Regions from separate parts of the Priestia sp. FSL R5-0597 genome, predicted to be linked through region 2. Evidence: predicted binding sites of a transcription regulator. Region 2 holds the regulator's gene; each other region holds the start of a gene.

The links. The regulator Rex, encoded in region 2, represses fermentation and respiration genes when NADH is low (regulators of the CRP and FNR family bind a similar motif). The targets are predictions, from matches to a motif close to TTGTGAAATATTTCACAA.
Region 1: MKX72_RS09475 (cytochrome c oxidase subunit II) is a predicted target of Rex. The motif match lies at 1,815-1,832, and genes of this name have one in related genera.
Region 3: MKX72_RS26400 (cytochrome ubiquinol oxidase subunit I) is a predicted target of Rex. The motif match lies at 1,638-1,655, and genes of this name have one in related genera.
Region 4: MKX72_RS26030 (AtpZ/AtpI family protein) is a predicted target of Rex. The motif match lies at 2,316-2,333, and genes of this name have one in related genera.

Annotation. Positions count from the first base shown of each region.
Region 1 covers NZ_JBBOUZ010000001.1:1,853,329-1,858,324, reverse strand. Annotated here, with positions in the region: gene qoxB (cytochrome aa3 quinol oxidase subunit I) at 1-686, opposite strand, end outside; gene MKX72_RS09475 (cytochrome c oxidase subunit II) at 688-1,626, opposite strand; gene MKX72_RS09470 (tagaturonate reductase) at 2,246-3,739, opposite strand; gene MKX72_RS09465 (zinc-binding alcohol dehydrogenase family protein) at 3,791-4,804, opposite strand; gene MKX72_RS09460 (UxaA family hydrolase) at 4,855-4,996, opposite strand, start outside.
Region 2 covers NZ_JBBOUZ010000001.1:219,956-224,951, forward strand. Annotated here, with positions in the region: gene MKX72_RS01295 (ABC-F family ATP-binding cassette domain-containing protein) at 1-458, opposite strand, end outside; gene MKX72_RS01300 (redox-sensing transcriptional repressor Rex) at 918-1,556, shown strand; gene tatA (twin-arginine translocase TatA/TatE family subunit) at 1,610-1,795, shown strand; gene tatC (twin-arginine translocase subunit TatC) at 1,811-2,566, shown strand; gene MKX72_RS01315 (YdiK family protein) at 2,593-2,820, opposite strand; gene MKX72_RS01320 (CPBP family intramembrane glutamic endopeptidase) at 2,817-3,545, opposite strand; gene groES (co-chaperone GroES) at 3,845-4,129, shown strand; gene groL (chaperonin GroEL) at 4,197-4,996, shown strand, end outside.
Region 3 covers NZ_JBBOUZ010000001.1:5,008,576-5,013,571, forward strand. Annotated here, with positions in the region: gene cydB (cytochrome d ubiquinol oxidase subunit II) at 1-132, opposite strand, end outside; gene MKX72_RS26400 (cytochrome ubiquinol oxidase subunit I) at 119-1,525, opposite strand; gene MKX72_RS26405 (threonine/serine exporter family protein) at 1,826-2,281, opposite strand; gene MKX72_RS26410 (threonine/serine exporter family protein) at 2,296-3,057, opposite strand; gene MKX72_RS26415 (LacI family DNA-binding transcriptional regulator) at 3,202-4,212, opposite strand; gene MKX72_RS26420 (alpha/beta hydrolase) at 4,308-4,996, opposite strand, start outside.
Region 4 covers NZ_JBBOUZ010000001.1:4,925,233-4,930,228, reverse strand. Annotated here, with positions in the region: gene MKX72_RS26035 (S8 family serine peptidase) at 57-2,249, shown strand; gene MKX72_RS26030 (AtpZ/AtpI family protein) at 2,547-2,768, shown strand; gene MKX72_RS26025 (ATP synthase subunit I) at 2,775-3,146, shown strand; gene atpB (F0F1 ATP synthase subunit A) at 3,165-3,875, shown strand; gene atpE (F0F1 ATP synthase subunit C) at 3,966-4,178, shown strand; gene MKX72_RS26010 (F0F1 ATP synthase subunit B) at 4,281-4,799, shown strand; gene MKX72_RS26005 (F0F1 ATP synthase subunit delta) at 4,796-4,996, shown strand, end outside.

The DNA.
Region 1 (4,996 bases), 1.6 Mb from region 2:
GTGAATAGCGGCATATGCATAAGTTTCATGCCAGGCGCACGCATTTTTAAAATGGTCATAATAAAATTAATTCCAGAAGCCAAGCTGCCAATACCTGATATTTGAATGCCCCAAATATAAAAATCTTGACCTGGTCCAGGACTGAACTGCATGCCAGAAAGCGGCGGATAACTCAACCACCCTGCATCTGGCGATCCTCCGATTACAAACGACAAATTGAAAAGCATGGCGCCAAAGAAAAATAGCCAAAAGCTTACCGCGTTTAAAAAAGGATAGGCGACATCTCTTGCTCCAATTTGAAGAGGTACAACAATATTAAAGAAAGCAAACATAAGCGGCATTGCCATAAATAGAATCATAATGGTTCCGTGCGTAGTAAAAATTTCGTTGTAATGATTAGAATCTAGAAAATGCCACTGAGGAAATGCTAGTTGCATACGCATCAATAATGCATCTACTCCGCCTCGAAACAGCATTAACAATGAAGAAAGCATATACATGATTCCAATTTTTTTATGATCCACCGTTGTGAGCCACTCACGCCATAGCCACTTCCACTTTTTAAGATACGTAAGAACAAAAATAATACCGGCTAGTGTTAACAATACGGCGACATCGGCTCCGTAAATCATCGGTTCTCCAGTCACAAAAAAATGAGATGAAAAATCTTTTAATTTGTCTAACAACTTAGTTTCCTCCTTCCTGGTGCTCGTGCTGTGTATGTGCTTGTTCATCAGAAGCCACATTCATTGTCTTCATGTCTTCATTTTTCATATGGTGATGCTGACTATAATATTGACCACCGTTTTTAATGACAGTTTCTTGGAACAAACCTTTAGGAATGGTAGAATACGATTTCTCTAAAGAAAGACCTTGGTTTGCAAGACTGTTATAATCAGCTTTTGTTAAAGCTGGTGCTGTTTCTTTTACTTGCCTTACCCACTGATTAAATTCTTTTGTCGATGTAGATTTAACTTTAAAGTTCATATGAGCGAACCCTTCACCCGTAAAATTAGCACCTGAACCAAAATATTCTCCCTTGTGATTAGCTTGCAGCCAAAGCCCCATGGCCATTCCCGGCATTGTATATAATTGTCCTCCCAACTCCGGTACCCAAAAGGAATTCATAGGTGCATCTGACGTTAGCACGAATTGAACGGGCACATTCTTTGGAATTTCGACATAGTTGACTGTCGCAATATCTTGATCCGGATATTGGAATAACCATTTCCAATCAAGAGACGTTACTTCAATCGTTAGCGGCTTTACATCTTTTTTCGGTGGATCTACTAATTCATAAGTCGTCTTGGCCGTAGCGAAACCTAAAATGCCAATAATAATAATGGGGATGCCCCACCAAATAAATTCAAGACGCTTGCTATCGTCCCAATCTGGTCGATACGGAGCCTTGTTTCCAGGCTTATCACGGTAGCGTAAAACGATATACACAAGCAGACCTAAAACAGGAATAACAACAATTGTGCATAAAATTATGGAAAAAATAATTAACTGGTATTCTTTTTGAGCCACCGCCCCCTGCGGATTTAAAATCAAATAACGACTATCACAGCCTGCTAAAAAAATTGTAATGAATACGGAGAGAATGATTAACTTGCCAATATGCATTGATTTTTGCTTTCTCACCTCAGCTCAGGCTCCCTTCCTTTAAATTTCTGTACATAATAATGGTATATAAACGTTCATATTAGAGATGCATCTCAACAGATCAAAGAGCTAAAAACCTCCTAACATATTGAAGTTTGTCATGACATATTGCTTACTCCTAAAAAATTATCATGTTGTATGTTTAAAAGGTGTGATATTTCTCACACTTGAAGCGATTTTTATCTAGTTTAAATGGCTTTACCATAATTTCGTCACATATTTGGTTAAATGTGGTGTGAAATATCTTTCTCCTAGCGCGTAGATTCTGATAAAAGTAAAAAAGCTCTTCCAGTTCTTATTAACTGGAAGAGATTTTTGGGAGTAATGAAGTATGGAGCTTTATTTCTTACTAGTTTGTTTGCTTTACTTGCTGAAACATCCAATCAATCATTTTTTGTTAAGAGAGTCACGACTTCCTTATATTCCTCTAGCTCTTTGGTCTGTGCGAGAGTATTGATTTTCTCTAGCGATAAAAGAGAGCTCTGAATGATAAAGCTTATGTAGATGACAAAAAAAGAGAAACATGAAAGAGATTGATCTTCTCCCTTACGTTTCTCTTTTTTTGTTATTTCGTTATTTATCAGGATTTTATTATTTCATTTAAGTATTTATGTACCAAGTTTGAGAGGCCTTTTATATGATTTAAATCCTCATCCCAAAAATCTTTATTCCCTAGGATACTTTCAACAAGTCGCAAAAGAGAAATCTGATTTTTTTGATATTTTAACCACTGGTCTCTATAAAACTTTAAGATATATTCTTCATCTTTTAATATATATGGGAAGCCCTTAAAATCTTCTCCTGTCCAAGTGCCTTTAAGCTTTTCTATTTTATAAAAACGAATAAGTGCCGCAAAGACTTGAACAATTCCAAGTGGAAGTACTCCGTTTAGATCGACGTAGCTTTTTAAAGTAGGCAGTAGACGATGTTTGAATTTCGATAAGCTGTTTAATGAAATATCGGCAAGACGATGATGAATAAATGGATTAGTGAATCGTTCAAATACCTCTTCTGCGTATACTATGTTTTCATTAAAATCACCTTGGATAGAAGGAATAACTTCTTTTTTTATTACTTCATACAGAAAGTGTTTAAAATTGGAGTTATCCATAAATTCTTTTACTGTTTCCACTCCTGACAAAATTCCACGTAATGCCATAAGTGTATGAGCCCCATTTAAGATACGGACTTTTCGTGTTTGGTAAGGAGATAAATCCTCCACCCAATGCACATTTAAACCGGATTTTTTAAAAGGAAGGCGATGATCTAATTCACTAATTCCTTCTATAGCCCAGAAATGATAAGGCTCTGCTGTATTTAGTAAGGAATCCTTATATCCCCATTCTGTAAATAAAGAATCTGCTTCTTCCTTAGGAAACCCTGTGACTATTCGGTCTACCAACGAATTAAGGAATAAATTATGTTCTTTTAACCATTTTATAAATGCTTCAGGTAACTCCCACTCTTTACTATAACGGAGCACACATTCTTTTAACGTATCTCCATTTCTTTCAAGAAGTTCACACGGAAGCATAGTTAACCCTTTTTCTGTATTTCCACTAAAATGCAAATAGCGATGGTACAAAAAGAGTGTTAATTTTCCTGGAAATGATTGAATTGGGACACCTTCTTCTAATAAAGTTGGCTGATAATTAAGTCCCGCTTCCGTCGTATTAGAGATTACAAATTCCAATGTAGGATTTGCTGCTAATTGTAAAAAGGTATTCCACTCTTCGTATGGGTTAATAACTTGGGAGAAAACGGAAATTACTTCACTAGACGTAACTCTATTTCCGTTTTCCACTCCACGTGTAAGTAAAGTATATAGGCCATCTTGCTCCTTCAATTTGTCTATTTTCTCTTTCCCTGCAGGTCGAGGCTGCGTGACAGCAATACTTCCTTGAAAATAGCCTTTCTTGTTGCATTGATGAATCATCCAGTCACAGAAGCCACGCAGAAAATTCCCTTCCCCAATCTGTAACACTTTTATAGGATACTCTAAGCCTACATAGTTATCTTGAATAGGAGTGGTCTTTTTATTAAGTGGGCTTAAGGTGTGTTGTGAATTATTCAATGTAGGTTCCTCCTTTGTTTAATAAATTGCTTAGCTTTTAACAGTGATTAATTATACTTCTACAATAGCTTTAATCACATTTGATTCAGGGTTTAACCAGTCTTCAAACTTTTCAATTAGTTGATCAAACTGTGCTCGATGGGTAATATAAAGATTTAAATCTACTTTCTTGCGTTTAAGAGTGTCTACTACATAATGAAAATCTTCTAACGTGGCATTCCTGCTTCCCATCAGCGTCAGCTCTCGTTTATGGAATTCAGGATCGTTAAATGAGATGTCTGCTTTCACTAGACCTACATATATTAATTTTCCCCCATGAGCCGAATAGTTAAATGCCTCTGTCATTGATTTAGCATTGCCCGTCGCATCAAATACTATTGTTGGCATCTCTCCCTTTGTTAACTCTACTAATTTATCAAATGGATTATTAAGAACATTTAACGTATAATCCACTTTAGCCCACTCATTAGCAAACGCTAAGCGTTCGTTATTTACATCCATTGCTATGACCTTTGCTCCTCGGTCTTTAGCAAATGCCATCACCCCTAAACCAATAGGACCAGCACCAATGACTAAGACAAATTCTCCTTGCTGAATCTCAGCGCGTCTAACTGCATGAGCTCCTATACTTAATGGTTCCACCATTGCAGCTTGATCAAGTGTTAATCCCTCAGTTCTCACTAAATGTGTATAAGGAACCGTAATCCACTCACTCATTCCTCCTTCAATATGTACACCTAACACTTTCATATCTGTACAGCAATTTGTTTTTCCATTTCGACAAGCAATGCATTTTCCACATTCCATATAAGGGATAATAGAGACTTGGTCACCAACTTTTAATCCCAACTCATTGTGAGGAATAAATTCAATGTATCCTGATAATTCATGACCGAGTACACGAGGGTAAGTGAAAAAGGGCTGGTTTCCTCCATAGGCATGAATGTCTGTACCGCATATTCCAATACGTTGAATACGAATTAATGCTTCTCCTGCCCGGGGGATAGGTTTTTGACTTTCAACTTTTTTTAACTGAGTGGGCTGTTCACATACAATACTTTTCATGCTTTACCTCTCCATTTCAAATTAAGATTCGTTTATTCAATACACGCGTATTAAAGAATGACACCGTCTTTAAAAATACTAATTTCGCGAAATCCTAAACGTTCATTATTTGTTTGAGTTTGACCTGAAGCAACATTCAAAATATACTGCAATAAATCATGCTTTAGTTCCTCCATGGTTTGATCTTCAATT
Region 2 (4,996 bases):
AAACCGTGAAGAATAGATCGTGTATCCGCTTCATATTGATAGCCGCCTAAATCTTTAAACGTTACTTGAAGCTGATCATACTCTTTGGTTAGTTTTTCGTATTGAACTGAATCATTAAAAATGTCTGGATCACCCATCTTCGTTTCAAGCGTACGTAATTCTTTTTCCATCTTCTTTAATGGAGCAAAGACAGTCATCATTTCTTCCCATATGGAGAGTGTTGACTCAAGAACTGTATCTTGTCCCATATAATCAATGGAAACACCCTTAGGTTTAATAATTTCTCCGCTGTCATAGGAAAGCTGCTCAGCAATAATTTTTAATAAAGTTGATTTACCAGCACCGTTTCGTCCCACTAGGGCAATGCGGTCTTTTGATTGTACTTCTAACTTTATATTCGATAAAATGGGTTCTGCCCCATAGTATTTTGTAATACCGTTCAATTGTAGAATAATCATTTTTTCACCTCTAGTAGTATATCCATAGTGTATTTTAACATATTTTTAACTACAAGTTCTTCCTACAAGCGTTTGTAATTTGTAGAGGGACAAGGACAAATGATGAAGCGAATGTTTTGATTCATGAAATAAAATGATTTTACCTGCACATTTTATACAGGATACTATGTTAAAATAAGAGATAAGTGCATCTCTGAACTTATCTATGATGGATGTAAAAAAATCCGTCATGACTAACAAACCGATCCTTTGAAGGGCTAATTGCTTCGTTCTACATACCGACTTTAAGGAGTGCTGAATAGACAAAAGCCGTCGAGGTGTGAAGCGGAGTATATATAAAACAAGAGAAAAGAGAGAGAATTGGAAGCGCTACCTCAAAGCGGTTGATGCTTTGTGAAAGGTAATGCAATATGACTTGAAAATGTTAGTAATGACATACATGAACTGAGGGGGTACAACGTGAACACTGAACAATTAAAAATACCACAAGCAACGGCTAAGCGATTGCCGCTTTATTATCGTTTTTTGAAAAATTTGCATGCTTCTGGTAAACAGCGTGTGTCGTCAGCGGAGTTAAGTGAGGCAGTGAAAGTGGATTCTGCTACTATTCGTCGGGACTTTTCTTACTTTGGTGCATTAGGAAAAAAGGGATACGGCTACAATGTGAATTATTTACTTACATTTTTCCGTAAAACGTTAGACCAAGATGAAGTAACGAAAGTAGCACTGATTGGCGTAGGGAATCTAGGAACGGCCTTTCTAAATTATAATTTTATTAAAAATAATAACACCAAAATTGAGTGCGCTTTTGATGTGATAGAAGAAAAAGTGGGTACGAAAGTAGGCGACGTGCCGGTCTATCATCTTGACCAATTGGAAGATTATATGAGTGATGACATCTCAGTAGCGATTTTAACCGTTCCTGCCACTGTTGCTCAGCAAATTACTGATCGTTTAGTGAGTTGCGGAATTAAAGGAATTTTAAACTTTACTCCTGCACGCTTAAACGTACCGGATGAGATTCGACTCCATCATATTGATCTTGCTGTAGAATTACAGTCGCTCGTCTACTTTTTGAAAAATTATCCTGTTGAATAAGACGGACTGTGTTACGATTTCCTTAAGTCTAAATTAATAAGGAGAGTGGGAATATGGGGATTGGAGCAGGCAGTTGGATTATTATTGCGATTGTAGCACTGCTTATTTTTGGACCGAAACGGTTACCGGAGCTAGGAAGATCAGTGGGCCAAACGCTTAGAGAGTTTAAGCATGCCGCTAGCGGTGCATCAGAAGATCGTGAAAAAGATAAACAGCGTCAAGTAGATGACAAAGAGTAAAAGGGTGATCATAGTATGACCGAACAAGAAATGTCAATATATGATCATATAGGAGAGCTGCGAAAACGCATTTTAATTGTTTTATTTTTCTTTGTGATTGCCACAATTGGCGGCTTTTTTATAGCGGATAAGGTTATTGTCTATTTACAGCATGCTGATGAGGCAAAGAATTTAACGATGAATGCATTTCGGTTAACAGATCCAGTTAAGATTTATATGCAATTTGCTGTTATTATCGGCTGTGTACTTGCAGCTCCTGTTGCACTGTATCAACTTTGGGCATTTATTAGTCCTGGTTTATATGAAAAAGAGCGTAAGGTAACGCTTGGATATATTCCTGTTTCCATTTTTCTCTTTATCGGCGGTGTCTCTTTTTCTTATTTTGTGTTGTTTCCGTTTGTCGTTGATTTTATGACGCGCGTTTCTGATGAGCTGAATGTAAACCAAGTGATTGGCATTAATGAATACTTTTCTTTTTTAATGCAGCTCACACTGCCTTTTGGCTTGTTGTTTCAGCTTCCCGTCGTCGTTATGTTTTTGACGCGTTTAGGAATTATAACGCCTATGTTTTTATCTCAAATTCGAAAATATGCCTATTTCGTACTGCTAGTTATTGCCGCACTTATTACACCACCGGAATTGCTCTCGCACATGATGGTGACAGTGCCGCTCTTAATTTTGTATGAAATCAGCATCATTATTTCCCGCATTTCGTATCGCAAAGTGTTAAAGGCAAGGGCAGAGCAAGAAAGAGAAGATGTTAGTATGTAAAAAAAACCACTGAAACAGTGGTTTTTTTATTTGGATGAATCATCTTGATTTTTATATTGCTGCTGCAATTTTTTAATTTTGTAGTGCAAGATAAAGATGCGAACCGCAAACCTGAAATCGAATGCGGCTACGAGTGCAAATAAGATTGTGGGGAAATTCCAGACGGTTTCCTGGGCATTTTGAATTGCCAAGTAGGTGAATAAAATCCCCATAATAATATAAATAAACCCTCGTGTTAAAGGGATATTCTTCATAAAAACATGCCTCCAAAAATGAACTGCATTTGTTCTGCTTGTTTTTGCATTTCTATAATTTTATCTGCAAAAATAGTTTGAGATAAAATAACGATTGTATTCATCAAAACATGAGCAATAATAGGTACAACAATTAGTCTCGTCCTTGCATAAAGGAATGCAAATACAAATCCCATAGCTGTATACACAAGTAAATGTTTAAAATCCCAGTGTACCGCAGCGAAAATAAGGGAACTAATAAATGCAGAGATAAAGAAATTGTATCGTTTGTGAAGAGAACCAAAAATAATCTTTCGGAAAATAATCTCTTCTAGTATTGGTCCAATAACAGACGTAACGACAATAAGGAAAGGCGTTGCTTTAACAAGATTAACAATATTTTGTGTGTTTTCAGATACTTGGGTAATGCCAAGAGCGTGCTCAATCATACCTGCTACAGCTTGACCAGCCATAGCGAGAAACACCCCAAGGACTGACCAGACAACAGCAATCGTTTTTCCAGCATGTTCTATACGCATGGACATGTCACGGCGCAGCAGCAGTAAGACAATAAGTAAACCAAGGATAAAGCTAATGATAGTCCAATAAGTCAAAAGCATGACATTCGCTGTTCGAACTGGATAGTCATCAAACATTCCTGTTAATTTTAACAGCGGTATACCAACAACTCCTGAAAACTGCATAAGGATGTAGGTGAGGATAACATACCAATAACGTTTTTCCAATCTTCTATACTCCTTTAAAAGGTTTTTATGTATATATGTCGAAGAAGTACTGTAAAGTTAGTAATTTCTTCTTGCTCGTATTGTAACATACATATTATTGAACAGAGAAAAGAATGCTTTATTTCTCAAAATCGTCGAAATCTAAGACTATTATATGTAGTTGTCGTAAATTTTAAATTTTTTTTGTTTAATACTTGCAAAAAAAACCCACTTTGTTTTAATATAATAATTGTGTTAGCACTCGTTGAGGTTGAGTGCTAATAAAAATGCAAACATATTATTTGAGGAGGTTGTTTCACTTGTTAAAGCCATTAGGTGATCGCGTAGTGATTGAACTTGTAAAATCTGAGGAAAAAACAGCAAGCGGTATCGTGTTACCGGACAGTGCAAAAGAAAAGCCACAAGAGGGTAAAATTGTTGCTGTAGGTACAGGCCGAGTATTAGAAAGCGGTGAGCGTGTAGCTTTAGAAGTAGCTGCGGGCGATCGTATCATCTTCTCAAAATATGCGGGTACTGAAGTAAAATACGAAGGTACTGAATACTTAATTTTACGCGAAAGCGATATTTTAGCTGTAATCGGCTAATTTTAACCACAAACTGATCATACGTAAAAAATAGATTATTAAGAACATCTTGAGGAGGTCAAAGAACATGGCAAAAGACATTAAATTTAGCGAAGAAGCACGTCGCGCAATGCTACGTGGTGTAGATACATTAGCAAATGCTGTAAAAGTAACGCTTGGACCAAAAGGTCGTAACGTTGTATTGGAAAAGAAATTCGGTTCACCGCTTATTACAAATGACGGTGTAACAATTGCAAAAGAAATCGAATTAGAAGACGCATTTGAAAATATGGGTGCTAAATTAGTAGCCGAAGTTGCTAGCAAAACAAACGACGTTGCTGGTGACGGTACAACTACTGCAACAGTTTTAGCGCAAGCAATGATCAGAGAAGGTCTTAAAAACGTAACGGCTGGTGCTAACCCAATGGGTATCCGTAAAGGTATGGAAAAAGCAGTAGCTGTAGCGGTTGAAGAACTAAAAGCAATCTCTAAACCAATTCAAGGTAAAGATTCAATTGCTCAAGTAGCGGCTATCTCAGCAGCTGACGAAGAAGTAGGTCAATTAATTGCTGAAGCAATGGAGCGCGTTGGTAACGACGGCGTTATCACACTTGAAGAATCAAAAGGTTTCACAACTGAATTAGAAGTGGTAGAAGGTATGCAGTTTGACCGTGGATATGCATCTCCTTACATGGTAACTGATTCAGATAAAATGGAAGCTGTATTAGATGATCCATACATCTTAATCACAGACAAAAAAATCGGTAACATTCAAGAAATCTTACCGGTATTAGAGCAAGTTGTTCAACAAGGCAAGCCTCTATTAATCATTGCTGAAGACGTAGAAGGTGAAGCTTTAGCAACATTAGTTGTGAACAAACTTCGCGG
Region 3 (4,996 bases), 4.8 Mb from region 2:
TCGTCGCTCTAAGTCGTTTCTTCCTAAAAAGCGAGACACCATTCCAATCCCAAAATCAAAGCCTTCTAAAAAGATAAAACCAACAAACAGAATGGATACTAGCAAATACCAGAATTCATTAAGAGAAAACATTGTATCCCTCCTTTGTAAACGGATCAGTTGATGTTACTTTTGTATGTGCTTCGTGATCGTGATCTGGACCTTTTTTAATTTCTTTAACGAACAAGAACACCATAATCACAGCTAAAATTAAGTAAAAGAACGAAAACGAGATAATAGAAAATAGCAATTCACCTGCTGTTACACCAGGAGACACGGCATCTTCGGTTTTCATATAGCCAAATACAACCCAAGGCTGACGGCCAATCTCTGTCATAATCCAACCTGCTGAGCTTCCAAGGAACGGAAAGGCGATGGCAATCGTCATAATACGTAAAAATAGTTTGCTTTCTTGAAGTTTTTTACGAGAAAGCAAGTACGTGCCCCAAATGCCTAATGCACATAATACGCCACCTAGACCAGCCATAATGCGGAAACTCCAAAACGTTGTTCGAACGGGTGGAATATAATTTCCTTCTCCATATTTCGCCGTATACTGCTGCTGCAGCTCATTCATTCCAGGAACGGAGCCTGAAAACTTACCGTATGATAAGAAGCTTAATAAGTAAGGTATTTTGATTTCACTCGTATTTTTCTTTTCATCAGGGTGAATATTTGCTGTTACTGTCCAAGCACCTGGACTTCCGCTGTTTTCCCATAATCCTTCACTTGCGGCCATTTTCATCGGCTGTGTTTTAACTAAATATCCGGCCTGTTCATGCCCAGATAGTGCAATTCCTACACCTGAAACTAGCCCTACAAGGATAGCAACTTGAAATGATTTTTTAGCAAAAGCCACATGTTTTTTCTTCAAGAGCATAACAGCGCTGACACCCGTGATAAAAAAGGCGCCTGTTGCAAACGAACCTAAAATTGTATGAGGGAATTCGACCCACAGCTGACCGTTCGTTAACAATTTAAAGAAGTCATTCATTTCTAAACGGCCATTATTTAGCTCCATTCCGACCGGATGCTGCATAAAAGAATTAGCCGTTAAAATAAAGAACGCTGAAAAGATAGTACCTAGACTAACAAGCCAAATACATAGACAGTGCAGCCATTTAGGCAAACGATCCCACCCGAAAATCCACAGCCCGAGGAACGTGGACTCCATAAAAAACGCGAGCAGTGCTTCAATAGCAAGCGGCGCACCGAATACATCTCCTACAAATCTTGAGTACTCTGACCAGTTCATGCCGAACTGAAATTCTTGTAAAATACCTGTTACGACTCCGACAGCAAAGTTAATCAGGAATAAGTGCCCCCAAAACTTTGCCATCTTTTTATACTGTTCATCTTTTTTTACTACGTACATCGTTTCCATGATCGCTACTAAAAAGACAAGGCCGATAGACAGCGGTACAAAGATAAAATGAAACAGCGTCGTTGATGCAAATTGAATACGTGATAGTATGACTGTATCCATCTTCTTTCTCCTTTCATATATAAGAACATTCATCATTTCCATAGATACTTTGATCATTTCTGAGCATCTTTTACTTATATTGTGAAACATTGAGCATAACAATTCGAGAAATATGCTCAATGTTTCACAAACATATGTAATGTCTCTCTTTCTATTTACATAGTATAGTCTATTTTTTTAGCTGTGCACGTACATTTTTTGAACGTTTTTAGACTAAAACGTGACTTTCTTGTGACAAAAAAGGGCAGGATCTCTTTACTTTTTCATAAAAAAAGCACGCTCTGATTTGAGCTTGCTTCTCTACGGTCGATATTTTGCTTTCGCATTTAATTTAGATTGACGAATGATTTGGTTAATGACTTCAGAAAATACAATACCAATGGCAATTGAACCTGAAATCATAAAGGCTTTTGCTGCAAGACTAATCGCTTCATTATAATTATTTTCTACAAAGTTACGCATGGCATCGTATGCTGTTCCCCCTGGAACGAGCGGAATAATACCTGCTACGGTGAAAATAATGATCGGCGTACGATAAATTTTTGCGTAAATTTGACTAATAATAGCAATAAAAAAGGCCGATGCTACAGTGCTTGGAATTTCATCTACACCATAGAACGTTAGCAAATAGTAAATGAGCCAGCCAATCATTCCGACAAAGCCACTTTTTAATAATGATTCACGTGGAACATTAAAAATAATCCCAAACGCTGCTGAAGCAATAAAACTTGTAATTATCTGCTCTACGATATGCATATGATGCCTCCCTTCTATAGAAGCGTAAATACAATGGCAATACCTGCACCAATAGCAAATGCCGTCAGAAACGCTTCTGCTCCTTTTGATAATCCAGACAGTAAATGTCCCGCCATTAAATCTCGCACTGCATTGGTAATCGATAACCCAGGAACGAGAGGCATAACGGATCCAATAATAATTTTATCAATTTGCGTTCCTAGTCCTGAAGCGACTAAAAGAGCTGATAAAAGTCCAATAACTAACGAAGCGGTAAACTCAGCAAAAAAGCGAATCGGAATAAGACGGTGGAAATACACCACGGTTAAAAATCCGAGACCTCCTGAAAACATCGCTGGAATAAAGTCCGTCCATAAACCTTGAAACATGATTAAAAAGCATCCGCTAGAAATGGATGCAGCTGCAAGTTGAACCCATAGTGGAAAAGCTACGTTCGTTGCTTCAATTTCTTGTAGCATTTCATACGCTTCCTCCAAGGAGATGTTTCCTTGACTGATGGTTCTTGAGACGCTATTTACCATAGTTACTTTTTTTAAATCGGTCGTTCGTTCGGAAATACGAATTAACTTCGTTTTCGTCGGTTCTTTCGTTTCAAGTGAAAACATAATCCCTGTTGGCGTCACATAGCTGTGGGATTTTTTTATACCGTAAGACGCTGCAATCCGCATCATTGTGTCTTCTACTCGATACGTTTCTGCTCCGCTTTCTAACATAATTTTACCTGCTAGTAAGCTAACGTCCATAATTTCATATTTATCTAATTTTTGTTGTGTCATCAAATCGCTCCAAACATATTAAAGCTTGGTTTTTTCCCCTACAGCATACAGTGTATAAGAAAGAGGGAAGTGGACGCAATGGTTAATGCAAAAAAGTGTGGACTTTTTGTCTCACACTTTCAGGAATAGTATATACATTCCTTATCAATTCATACGTTTTGTGGTCTCACGCTCTACTAATACAGGTGCCATTTTATACTGTACCTGATCTATTTCTTGCTGATCCTGAATTTGCTGAAGTAAGAGGTTTACTGCTTTTTCAGCCATTTTTTCCATCGGTTGACGGATGGTTGTTAGCGGAGGTTGCGCTTCACTAGCTTCTGTAATATCATCAAACCCTATAACAGACAAATCCGCTGGAACGTGAAGTCCGTTTTGCCACGCACAGTGTATCACTTTCAGAGCAATGTAATCCGTAGCACAAATAAGCGCAGTTGGGGGCTCTGGATGATGAGCTAGCTCATTTATAAACTGATATAGTTCATCTGAGTTATTCATATCCTCTTTCACAAACTTTGCGTTTGCTGACGGTACATACTGATAAAAAAGAGACAGACGGTGCTCGACTCCGCTTACAGCTTTTCCAACGAACCCGATATTCTTATGGCCAAGGTCCGTTAAGTGAGCAACAGCTAATTGCATTCCCTCCGCATCATCTACATGTACAATTGGCCAAAGTGCAGAAGAGCCGTCTCCTGTAAGAGAAACGTAAGGCGTTTGATATTGTTTTAATACGTCTACAAACGGATGCGGAGCGGCTACATAATCTAATAAAATGACTCCATCAAACCAATGATTCATCATCACATTTAATTGACGCTCAGCCGTTGTTTCTTGGTAATCCGTATGTCCAATAAGAACGTCCATCCCTCGACTTTGAACTTGCTGCTGTACCTTTTTTAACAGCTCAATTAAAAATGGGTCTTTTAAATCTCTAATTAATATCCCGATAATCCCTGTTTTTTGGGCCCGCAGAGCTGCCGCAAATGGATTTGTCTGATACCCTAAATGAGCTGCTGCTTTTAGTACTTTTTGTTTTGTTTTTTCACTGATTTTAATTTTACCGTCTTTATTATTGAAGATTCTTGATACCGTAGCTAATGAAACACCCGCTTCTTTTGCTACTTCTGTAATCGTGACTTTTTTTCTCCCCATTCGTACCGACTCCTATTTCCTTTTAGTCTATCGACCAAGTAAACATTTTTCTTTATTATACTACTAGAAGTCGGAACCACCCAAAACTACCTTCCCTACTTTTCACTAAACAGCCACTTTAACACATCTCGAATTTTTTGATCCCAATATGCCCAGTCGTGACTTCCTTTTCCTTCTTCATATGTAAAACAAATAGGCTCTTGCTTACATCGCTCGGAAAAACGTTTATTTTCCTGATATAAAAAATCTTCCGTTCCACAGCATTGATAAATACGCGGAGTCACTTCTCCATAGCGCCGGCGATTTTCAAGCAGCCAGAAAAGATCATCCTCAGGTCTAATAACAGGCGGCATGCCAAAAATCAAAGGATAATCTAGGAACTGAACTTCCCCTCGTTCTCCAAGCCCTTCAATGTCCATCACTCCTGATAAACTGGCAGCTGCAGAAAATTGATGTGGTTTGCGAAACGCCCATTTTAAAGCGCCGTACCCTCCCATAGAAAGACCAGCCACAAAATTATCTTCTCTTTTTTCCGATAACGGAAAGAATGACCTAGCCAATTGAGGAAGTTCTTCTGTTACAAACGTCCAATACTTCTTTCCATAAGCCATATCTCTATAAAAGCTACGATCTACATTTGGCATTACAACTGCAAGTCCTAATTCTGATGCGTAGCGTTCAATCGAAGTTCTTCTCATCCATATCGTATGATCATCAGAAAGACCGTGTAATAAATAGAGCGTAGGGTGTTTCTCACTTCTTGTATTGGTTTGTAAACCAATCT
Region 4 (4,996 bases), 4.7 Mb from region 2:
ACCTTTCACATGAAAAGCGTCTCTTTGAGACACGATAGTGTGAGAGGTGTTTTTTTATGTGGATTAAATGGTTAATGATTAGCTTTATATTGGGGAGTGGGGGAGGGCAAATGTCGCTCAATCCGACATTTCCTTCTATAAAACAAGAAATGAATCATCAGGAAAAATCAATCATTGTGATGATTAAAAAAGAAAAATTCACGAAATTTAAAAGTCAGCTACAAAAAAATTATCCTAATATAAAGATTAAGAGCGAATTTCACACGGTGTTTACAGGACTTTCATTAAACGGCTCCATCTCGGATTTGGAAAAACTATCTCAGAATCCATCTATTATTAGTTCACATTCTATTAAAAACTATCAGGTTACAGAAGAAAATAGCGTAACGTTCATTGGCTCAGAACAGGTAAGAGGCTTGTTTGATACTCACAATCAGCGCTTAACAGGAAAAGGGATCAAAGTAGGCGTTATCGATACGGGTGTTGATTATTCTCATCCTGATTTAAAACAAACCTACAGAGGGGGTTACGATGTAATAGATGAAGATTATGAGCCGATGGAAACCACTCGTGAGCAAGGAGAACCGACTCTGCACGGTACTCATGTAGCTGGTATTATTGCAGCGAATGGGAATATTACAGGCGTAGCACCCCAAGCGGAAATCTATGCATACCGAGCTCTTGGACCTGGAGGAGCTGGAACGTCTGAAAGTGTTATTCTAGCTATTGAAAAAGCAATTCAAGATGATGTAGATATTATTAATTTATCATTAGGAAATGATGTGAATGGCCCTGATTTACCAACAAGCTTAGCGTTAGATCGAGCTGTTGAAAAAGGAATTGTAACGGTTACATCTAGCGGCAATTCAGGTCCAGGTTTATGGACGGTGGGCTCTCCGGGTACAGCGGGAAAAGCTATTTCCGTTGGCGCTTCTGTTTCTCCGACAACAGTTCAATTTCTAACAATTGGATTTAACAAAGAAAAAATTATGATGGCGCCAGTAGAAGGGTCTCGTCCATGGACGTTTAATCAAACGCTGCGTGTAATAAATGAAGAAGATTCCAAAGAGCAAAAGCATGCGTCGGGTAACGTCATTTTGCTAAAAGCAGAAGGAAATGCGGTTCAACAAAAGATTAAACAAGCTGAACAGGCGGGAGCAAAAGCGGTTATTTTATATAGCCCGACAGAAAAAAGCATAGTCAGTAAACTAAAAGAGTCAGTAAATATTCCCGTGATATGGGTAAGTAAAAAAAGCGGTGACACCATTACCCAACACATTCAGTCTCAACAACCGTACTTACGCACTGGCCAGCAAGTGGTGCAAGACTTGCTCACATCTTTCAGTTCAAGAGGGCCTGTAACGACTACTTGGGGAATCAAACCAGACGTCGTCGCACCAGGTTACTTCATTAATAGTACAGTTCCTGGAGGATATGAACGCATGCGTGGCACAAGTATGGCTGCGCCCCATGTAGCTGGAGCGTGTGCGCTGATTTTACAAGCTCACCCGAACTGGTCTCCTGAACAAGTCAAAGCTTCATTGATGAACACCAGTAAAGTAATGCAGCAGCTAAACGGTCAAACGTATCGCGTATATGAACAAGGAGCGGGAAGAATTCAAATAGCAAAAGCCGTCACAGCAGAATCTTTGTTTTATCCATCTTCTTTATCTTTTGGTATTTTTACGCGTCCATCAAAGAAAGTTTTATCTTTTAAAATTGATAACCAGTCTGATAAAGCAAAAACGTATCGCTTAAACGTTCCAAAAAGGGATGAAGGAGTGAACTGGGATGTTCCATTACCCGTCACGGTGCCACCCCGTCAGACAAAAGAGATAGCTGTCACTTTATCGGTGCAGCCCCGTTTTAAAAATAAAGGTATATATGACGGATATTTGGAAATAAATGATTCACGTGAAACATTTTCGCTTCCCTATATGTACATGATTAGCATTCCAGATTATCCTCGTGTCATGGGATTGCAAGTAGCAGCGGAAAAAGAGAAAAATACGTATAGCTATGAACTGTTTTTGCCTGAAGGAGCAGATCAGTTAGGCGTCGCTCTTTTTGATAAGCAGTCTTTACAGTTTGTATCGTATTTAGATGTTGACGTGGATGTAGAAAGAGGCATGAGAAAACGAAAAATAACGATTGATGAATCGCTTGTACCAGGAGTGTACCAAATATTTGCATTTGTGAAAAAGCATAGACAAGAGCAGGTTGTACACAGTACAATAACGATTGAATGAACCTCTTTAAATGTTTTCATTTGAAGAGGTTTTATGTGTGGCAGAAATGTGAACAATAAGAAGAGATTGTGAAGTTTTTAGCTTAAACACATTGACATTAAATATACGCTATTGTATGCTTACAGGGAATATAAATGATAAGGTTTTCAACCTGTGAAAACCGTTGATATTTCTGCGTATTTTATTAGCTGTTTTTACCTTTTTTAGCAATTTTTTTTGCCTTTCTATCATATATTGAGCTATGAAAACGATAGAGAATTCGGAAAAAAGAAAATTTTGCAAAAGGGGTATGAGCTTATGAAAGATCGCAACCGTCATCCTTTGCAAGCGATGGCATTAGTGTCAATCATTCTATCACAGTTAGCAGGTTCAGTCTTAATTGGCTTATTCTCTGGAAGATGGGCTGATCAATGGCTTGACACCGAACCACTATTTTTGATTTTAGGCCTTCTTTCAGGGCTAGCAGCAGGTGTTTTTATGATGCTGCGCACAGTCCACCATTTTTTTTCAGGAGATTAATAATTCATGCAGGATTTGCAGCACGTTTTTCCAAGACTTCGTTCATACATATTGTATTTGTTAGCATTATACGTTCTCGGCTGGGGATTTACAAGTTATAAGGCTGTTTTTGCAGGTTTAATTTTAGGAACCGCCCTGAGTTTGTATAATTTGTGGAACTTAGTAAGAAAGTTTGAGCAGTTTGGACAGGCGTTGGATGAGGGGAAAAAGCCCCGTTCAATTGGGACTGTTGTAAGATTTGCAACAGCTGCTCTCGCAGTTGTGATTACCATCTCTTATCCAAAAACCTTTCATATTATTAGTGTAGTTGTGGGATTAATGACGTATTATGTTGTCATTATCATAGATTTAGTTGTTCAAAATATGCGTAGAAGATAGAAAGAGAGGTGAACACAGTTGGGTCATGAATCACCAACTATAGAGTTTCTAGGCCTTACTTTTAGTCAAAGTAACTTGCTTATGGTTACCGTAGCTTCTGTTATTGTATTCTTAATTGCAGTTTTATGTACTCGTACTCTTGCTATGAAGCCAAGCGGTGCACAAAACTTTATTGAATGGGTCTTAGATTTTGTTAAAGGACTCGTTAATAGCAATATGGATTGGAAAACAGGTGGCCGCTTTTTGACGCTAGGTGTAACTTTACTTATGTACATTTTTGTGTCAAATATGTTGGGTCTTCCATTCGCCATCGTGATTGACCATAACTTATGGTGGAAATCGCCAACCGCTGATCCAGCAATTACGCTGACGTTAGCCGTTATGGTAGTTGTACTATCACATTATTATGGTATTAAAATGCGAGGTTTCTCTGCATACACGAAAGATTACTTCAAGCCAATGGCATTTTTATTCCCGCTTAAGATTATCGAGGAGTTTGCCAATACGTTAACGCTTGGCCTTCGTCTTTACGGTAATATTTATGCTGGGGAAATTTTGTTAAGCTTGCTAGCTGGTTTAGCAACAACAGGCTTCCTAGGTACAATTGGAGCTGCTATCCCAATGCTTTTATGGCAAGGATTCAGTATTTTTGTAGGCGCAATTCAGGCCTTCATTTTCACAATGTTAACGATGGTTTATTTATCTCACAAAGTGAGTAGCGACCATTAATTTATAAAGCTTTGTTCAAGTAATACCCAATTTGGACAAAACAAAACTTAGTTAAACAAAATCATATATATTAAGGGAGGACTTTATAAAATGGGTTTAATAGCATCTGCAATTGCGATTGGTTTAGCGGCACTAGGTGCTGGTATTGGTAACGGTCTTATCGTTTCTAAGACGATTGAAGGCACAGCTCGCCAACCAGAAGCACGTGGTACATTAACTTCAATGATGTTCGTTGGGGTTGCCTTAGTTGAGGCGCTTCCAATTATCGCCGTAGTTATTGCATTCATGGTACAAGGTAAATAATAATGTGTTACATGTGGCGAAGATCATTCAAAAGAACCTTCGCCATTACTTTATGTCTTTAAGAAGTAAATTATATATGTGGAGTCTCTGAAGGGAGTGAACATGGCCGTGTCGAACATGTTTGTGTTAGGAGCAGCAGGCATTAATGGTGGAGATATTCTTTTCCAATTAGTGATGTTCCTTATCCTACTTGCGTTACTTCAAAAATTCGCGTTTGGTCCTGTAATGGGAATCATGAAAAAACGTGAAGAGCATATTGCCGGTGAGATTGATGAAGCAGAAAAGCAAAATGAGGAAGCGAAGAAGCTTGTTGAAGAGCAGCGTGAAATCTTAAAGCAATCTCGTCAAGAAGTGCAAGTAATGATGGAAAACGCTAGAAAGTCTGCAGAAGATAAAAAAGAAGAAATCATTGCGGCAGCACGCGAAGAGTCTGAGCGTCTAAAAGCTGCAGCAAAACAAGAAATCGAACAGCAAAAAGATCAAGCAGTTGCTGCGTTACGTGAGCAAGTTGCTTCATTATCTGTTTTAATTGCGTCGAAAGTTATTGAAAAAGAACTTTCTGAACAAGATCAAGAGAAGTTAATTCATGAATATATCCAAGAAGTAGGGGATGTACGATGAGTCAACCAGCTGTAGCCAAGCGCTATGCACTAGCTCTTTTTCAATTAGCAACAGAAAAACAGATGATCGATGAAATGCAAGACCAGCTACAAATCGTTGAAGAGGTGTTTGCTAAAACACCTGAATTAATGGATGTATTAACTCATCCAAAAATTACAATTGAGCGAAAAAAACAGTTTGTAAGTGAGGCATTTGCT